Regions from separate parts of the Pseudomonas sp. A genome, predicted to be linked through region 3. Evidence: predicted binding sites of a transcription regulator. Region 3 holds the regulator's gene; each other region holds the start of a gene.
What was found. Region 3 encodes FliA, which starts transcription of late flagellar genes. Its sites were predicted from a motif close to CTAAAGTTTNNNNNNNNNNNGCCGNTAA; they were not measured.
Positions count from the first base shown of each region.

Region 1: a site for FliA is predicted at 1,312-1,339, ahead of AC0MAZ_RS01915 (methyl-accepting chemotaxis protein). Genes of this name have one in related genera too.
Region 2: a site for FliA is predicted at 1,131-1,158, ahead of AC0MAZ_RS09720 (flagellar protein MotY). Genes of this name have one in related genera too.

Region 1 is NZ_CM149873.1:415,362-417,560, reverse strand. It holds gene AC0MAZ_RS01915 (methyl-accepting chemotaxis protein) at 1-1,249, opposite strand, end outside; gene AC0MAZ_RS01910 (hypothetical protein) at 1,527-1,757, shown strand; gene AC0MAZ_RS01905 (cell division protein ZapA) at 1,754-2,056, shown strand.
Region 2 is NZ_CM149873.1:2,151,012-2,153,210, reverse strand. It holds gene AC0MAZ_RS09720 (flagellar protein MotY) at 117-1,094, opposite strand; gene pyrC (dihydroorotase) at 1,225-2,199, shown strand, end outside.
Region 3 is NZ_CM149873.1:4,923,153-4,925,351, reverse strand. It holds gene fleN (flagellar synthesis regulator FleN) at 1-746, shown strand, start outside; gene fliA (RNA polymerase sigma factor FliA) at 743-1,483, shown strand; gene AC0MAZ_RS21995 (chemotaxis response regulator CheY) at 1,588-1,962, shown strand; gene AC0MAZ_RS21990 (protein phosphatase CheZ) at 1,982-2,199, shown strand, end outside.

The DNA.
Region 1 (2,199 bases), 1.3 Mb from region 3:
CCAGGGCGCGCACCTCGTCGGCGACCACGGCGAAGCCACGACCGGCCTCGCCAGCACGGGCGGCCTCGATGGCGGCGTTGAGCGCCAGCAGGTTGGTCTGGTCGGCCAGGCCGCGGATCACGTCGAGTACCTTGCCGATATCGCGGGACTGCTCGGCCAGGTGGGTAATCAGCTTGGCGGTGGACTGCACGTCGCCGCTCATGCGCTCGATGGCGCCCACGGTCTCCATCACCAGGTCACGGCCATCGCCGGCCGAACGGCTGGCTTCGCTGGAGGCCTCGGAGGTGCTCACCGCGTTGCGCGCCACTTCCTCGACCGCGCTGGTCATCTCGGTGACAGCGGTGGCGGCCTGCTCGATCTCGTTGTTCTGCTGCTGCAGGCCCCGGGCGCTTTCGTCGGTGACGCTGTTCAGCTCTTCAGCGGCGGAGGCCAGCTGGGTGGCGGAACCGGCGATCAGCTGCAGGGTGTCGCGCAGCTTGTCCTGCATCTTGGCCATGGCCTTGAGCAGGCGCGCGGCCTCGTCGGTGCCCTCGGCATCGATGTGGTGGGTGAGGTCGCCCTCGGCGATCTGCTCGGCGGACTTCAGCGCCTCATCGATGGGCTTGACGATGCTGCGGGTGAGCAGGAAGGCGAACAGCAGGGTCAGCACCGTGGCGGCCACCAGCAGGCTGATCACCAGGCCGAAGGCACCGCTGTACTGCTCGGCGGCCTGGGCGTTGGTGGCGCTGGTCTGGTCGGTGTTGATGCGCACCAGAGTGTCCATGATCTTGTTGATCTGCTCGGAGTTGTCCAGCAGGTCGCGGTTGAGCAGGTCGCGCAGGGCGTCGAGGTCGCCGGCCTGGCTCAGCGTGCGCATGCGTGCCTCGAGCTGGCGGTACTGGTTGAGCAGCAGGCCGTACTGGTCAAAGGCGGCTTTCTCGTCGGCGGCGGTTACCAGCGGCTCGTAGGCGCGGCGGGCCTTGTCGATCTGCGCGTTGCGCTCGTCCAGCAGGCGCAGGGTGTCCTGCTGGGTGGCCGGTTCGCGGTTGAGCAGCAGGCGGTAGGACAGGGTGCGCAGGCGCAGGTTGAGCGCGGTCAGCTCGTCGAGGGTCTTGATGCTGGGCACGCTGATTTCCTCGATGGTCACCCCGGCCTGGCGGATGTTGCCCATTTGAATCAGCGAGAACACGCCGAGGCCCAGCATCAGCAGGCCGATCACGGCGAACCCGAGCAGCGCGCGCGGCGCGATATTCATATTGCGTAAGGACATGGAGGCAGTTCCCAAGGCAGAAGAGGTGCCGCGATCCATGCGACGGAAGAAGACCTGCCTGCCTATCGGTCGTGACCGGCCAGTCTTGAGTCCGCAATGCAAAAATTGTGAGGCAGCTAACTATTTTCCTGACCAGCGGTTGATCCAGGTCGGAACAAGGGGGCCGATCCTGGGTCAACCTGAACCAGGCAAACACCTTTTGAATCCGATATTTAATGGCGGGGGCGGCGGTTTTTCCTTATCGTGTGCGCCCTTTGCAACAACCCGAGATAGACGCATGTTGGAAACTTCCCTGAATCAACTCGAGCAACTGGTCAGCGACCTGATGCACAAGAACGCGCAACTGGCCGAGCAGAACGCCAGCCTCGGCCAGGAACTGGCCCAGGCCAAGGAAGAGAACGACAGCCTGCAGTTGTCGCTGATGGAGCAGGAAGAGAAGCACGGCGCCACCGCCGCCCGCATCCAGGCCCTGGTCGAGCGCGCCAGCGCAGGTGTCGTGAACGCATGAGACTGCAAGCGCAGCCGGTCAATGTCGTGTCGATCCTGGGCAACGACTATTCGCTCAAGGCACCCGAAGGCCAGGAAGAAACCCTCTCCCAGGCCGTGCGCATGCTCAACGTCGCGCTGGCCGAAACCAAGCGCAACTACCCGACCCTGATCGGCGACAAGCTGCTGGTGCTGGCTGCCCTGAACTTGTGCTCCAAGCAGATCGAACTGCAGCACGAGCACGACCGCACCCTCGAACGCACCCAGGCGCAGATCGACGCCACGGTCGATGCCATCAGCCGGACCATCGGCGACCAGTAAAGCGCTCAAGCATCCCCTGTGGGAGCGGGTTTACCCGCGAAGACGTCGGTGAGGCCACCATCGTCTTCGCGGGTAAACCCGCTCCCACAGTTGTTTTGTGCTGCCTCGGATCACTGGAATAGCTGGATACTTAAGTGTATACA
Region 2 (2,199 bases), 2.8 Mb from region 3:
CGGGGTTGTACGGAAAGCGGATGATTCTACCGGCGTTGCTGAAAAATTTACAATGGGGCGACAGCTTGTGACGACAAAGCGACAGGAATTGTCGAGAGCGCGACCCGCTGTCGCACTCAGGATTTCGCTGGAGCGGACGGCGTGGCAGCGGCTGCAGGCGTCGTTGGCGCAGGCGTGGCGGCGGGTGCCGGGGCCGACGGGGGCACCTGCGCTGCTGGTTTCTCCACCGGCTTCTCGACCGGCGTTACACGCTCGAGCTGGATGTTCACCCGACGGTTGCGCGCCCGGTTGGCGGCACTGTTGTTCTTCGCCAACGGATAGCGTTCGCCGTGGAAGCGTACGCTGATCTGCTCTTCCGGCACGCCATGGGCCTTGAGGTAGTCGGCCACCGCCAGGGCCCGTCGGCGGGAGGTGTCGCGGTTGGTCAGGCGATTGCCGCTGTTGTCGGAGTGGCCGTTGAGTTCGATGTGGTTGACCGTCGGATCGGCCTTCAGGTAGTCGAGCAGCACATCCAGACGGGCGCGCGCCGAGCTGTCCAGCTCGATCCCGCCGCCGGGGAAGCCGACCTGGGTCTGGCGGATCTGGTCGTAGTTCATCGGCAGCAGCTTGGCGGCGCACAGTTGGTAGTCGCTGTAGGCCTTGGCGAAGCTGACCGGCATCACATGCACTTCCATCGGCCGACCACCTTCGCCCCGGTAGTTGCGCACCACGGTGCTGCGACCATCGAGCAGGCCGTTGATCAGGCGGCTGGCCTGCCCCTGGCTGGAGGTGAACAGCACGCCGGTACGGGCCATGTGCACCGCACCGAGGTTGATGTCGCCGCGCCCGGGCTGCCAGGGCGCGGCGGCGGCCAGCAGGGTGGCGGAGCCAGCGCCCAGGACATTGCTGTCCGAACGCAGCTGGAAGGTCGGCTGCTCGCCGGCACGGCGCACGAACTCACCGCTGCCGATACCGTCGATCGGCTGGATCAGGCGACATTCGAACTGGTCACCCTCGACTTTCCAGGCGACGTTCTCCACGCGGGTCTGGAAGGTCATTGCTCCGGCCGGCAGGCTGGCAACGAGGGTGAACAGGGCTAGGTAACGCTGGCGCACGGGCGGCTCCACAAATTCCGACGACTTACCTGAACGCTATCGGTCGCCCGTCGGAAAACTTGATAGCCGTGCTCGAACAGGGGTTTTCCGGTAGCATTGGCTTCTGAGTTCGACCCGCCTGGAATCTCCAATGTCCGATCGCCTGACCCTCCTGCGCCCCGACGACTGGCACATCCATCTGCGCGATGGTGCCGTCCTGCCCCACACCGTCGGTGACGTGGCGCGCACCTTCGCCCGTGCCATCATCATGCCTAACCTGGTTCCGCCGGTGCGCAACGCCGTCGAGGCCGCCGCCTACCGTGAGCGCATCCTTGCCGCACGCCCCGCCGGCAGCCGCTTCGAGCCACTGATGGTGCTCTATCTCACCGACCGCACCAGCGCCGACGATGTGCGTGCCGCCAAGGCCAGCGGGATCGTGTACGCCGCCAAGCTCTACCCGGCCGGCGCCACCACCAACTCCGATTCGGGCGTGACCAGCATCGACAATATCTTCCCGGCGATCGAGGCCCTGGCCGAAACCGGCATGCCCTTGCTGGTGCACGGTGAAGTCACGCGCAGCGAGATCGACGTGTTCGACCGCGAGAAACGCTTCATCGACGAGCACATGCGCCGCCTGGTCGAACGCTTCCCGACCCTGAAGGTGGTGTTCGAACACATCACCACCAGCGACGCCGCGCAGTTCGTCAGCGAAGCGCCGGCCAACGTCGGTGCGACCATCACCGCCCAGCACCTGCTGTACAACCGCAACCACATGCTGGTTGGCGGTATCCGCCCGCACTTCTACTGCCTGCCGATCCTCAAGCGCAACACCCATCAGGTGGCGCTGCTGGATGCCGCCACCAGCGGCAACCCGAAGTTCTTCCTCGGCACCGACTCGGCGCCCCACGCCAAGCATGCCAAGGAAGCCGCCTGCGGCTGCGCCGGCTGCTACACCGCTTATGCCGCCATCGAGATGTACGCCGAGGCGTTCGAACAGCGCAACGCCCTGGACAAGCTCGAAGGCTTCGCCAGCAAGCACGGCCCGGACTTCTACGGCCTGGCGCGCAACACCGACACCATCACCCTGGTGCGTGAGGAATGGACCGCGCCGGAGAGCCTGCCGTTC
Region 3 (2,199 bases):
TGGCGCTGGCCGAACTCGGCCGCCGGGTCATGTTGCTGGACGCCGACCTGGGCCTGGCCAATGTCGACGTTCTGCTGGGGCTCACGCCCAAGCGCACCCTGGCCGACGTCATCGAAGGCCGCTGCGAGCTGCGCGATGTGCTGCTGCAGGGCCCCGGCGGCGTGCGCATCGTCCCGGCGGCGTCCGGCACCCAGAGCATGGTGCACCTGGCGCCCGCCCAGCACGCTGGCCTGATCCAGGCCTTCAGCGAGATCGGCGACAACCTCGACGTGCTGGTGATCGACACCGCTGCGGGTATTGGTGACTCGGTGGTCAGCTTTGTCCGCGCGGCCCAGGAAGTGTTGCTGGTGGTGTGTGACGAGCCCACCTCGATCACCGACGCCTACGCCCTGATCAAGCTGCTCAACCGCGACTACGGGATGAATCGGTTCCGCGTGCTGGCCAACATGGCCCAGAGCCCGCAGGAAGGGCGCAACCTGTTCGCCAAGTTGACCAAGGTCACCGACCGCTTCCTCGACGTCGCCCTACAATACGTCGGCGCCGTGCCGTACGACGAGTGTGTGCGCAAGGCCGTGCAGAAGCAGCGGGCGGTCTACGAGGCCTTCCCGCGCTCCAAGTGCGCGCTGGCGTTCAAGGCCATCGCGCAGAAGGTCGACAGCTGGCCGTTGCCTGCCAACCCGCGCGGGCACCTGGAATTCTTCGTCGAGCGCCTGGTGCAGCCCACCAGTGCAGGGCCAGTGTTATGAACGCGAGTGGTTTCAAGATGTACAGCAAGGCCGCCAAGGACGCTCAGTACGAGCTGATCGAACGCTACGCGCCACTGGTCAAGCGTATCGCCTACCACCTGCTGGCGCGCCTGCCAGCCAACGTCCAGGTCGAGGACCTGATCCAGGCCGGGATGATCGGCCTGCTGGAAGTGGCCAACAAATACGATGCCAGCAAGGGCGCCAGTTTCGAGACCTATGCCGGTATCCGCATCCGCGGCGCCATGCTCGACGAGGTGCGCAAGGGTGACTGGGCGCCACGCTCGGTGCACCGCAACACGCGCATGGTCAGCGACGCGATTCGCTGCGTTGAAGCAAAGACGGGGCGCGACGCTAAAGATCACGAGGTTGCTGCCGAACTCCAATTGAGTCTCGATGATTACTACGGGATTTTGAACGACACCCTGGGCAGTCGCCTGTTCAGTTTCGACGACCTGCTGCAGGACGGCGAACACGAGGGGCTGCACGAGGATGGCGCCAGCAACCAGCTGGAGCCGGCGCGGGACCTGGAGGACGAGCGCTTCCAGGCCGCATTGGCCGAGGCGATCGCCAACCTGCCGGAACGCGAGCGCCTGGTGCTGGCGCTGTACTACGACGAAGAGCTGAACCTCAAGGAAATTGGTGAGGTGCTGGGGGTCAGCGAATCGCGTGTCAGCCAGTTGCACAGCCAGTGCGCGGCACGTCTGCGCAGTCGCCTGGGTGAATGGCGGGCGCGTTGAGCCAAGGTTCGATGCAGTCGTTTTTTTGTGGTGCCGAATTGATTGAGTGCGCGCTCGGCGCCGAGCGCGTTTAAGACTGCTTGGAGGTCTAATTGAACAAAGACATGAAAATCCTCATCGTTGACGACTTCTCGACGATGCGGCGGATCATCAAGAACCTGTTGCGTGATCTGGGTTTCACCAACGTCAAGGAAGCCGATGACGGCAACACGGCACTGCCGATGCTCACCAGTGAGCACTTTGACTTCCTGGTAACCGACTGGAACATGCCGGGCATGACCGGTATCGACCTGCTGCGCGCGGTCCGTGCCGACGAGCGCCTCAAGCACCTGCCGGTGTTGATGGTCACCGCCGAAGCCAAGCGCGAGCAGATCATCGAAGCTGCCCAGGCCGGCGTAAACGGCTATGTGGTCAAGCCTTTCACCGCCCTGGCGCTGAAAGAAAAGATCGAGAAGATCTTCGAACGCGTCAACGGCTGAGTCACGTCTGGGGGGCGCAATGGAGTCAACCAACAACTCTTTGGGTGAGTTTGAATCAACCCTGAAGAAGCATGCCCAGGAGCTGGTCGAGAGCCTCGAGCGCGGCCGGTTCGGTGATGCGGTGCAGCTGATCCACCAACTGAACCAGACCCGCGACCGCGGGCTGTACCAGGAGGTCGGCAAGCTCACCCGTGAACTGCACAGTGCAATCGTCAACTTCCAGATCGACCCGTCCAT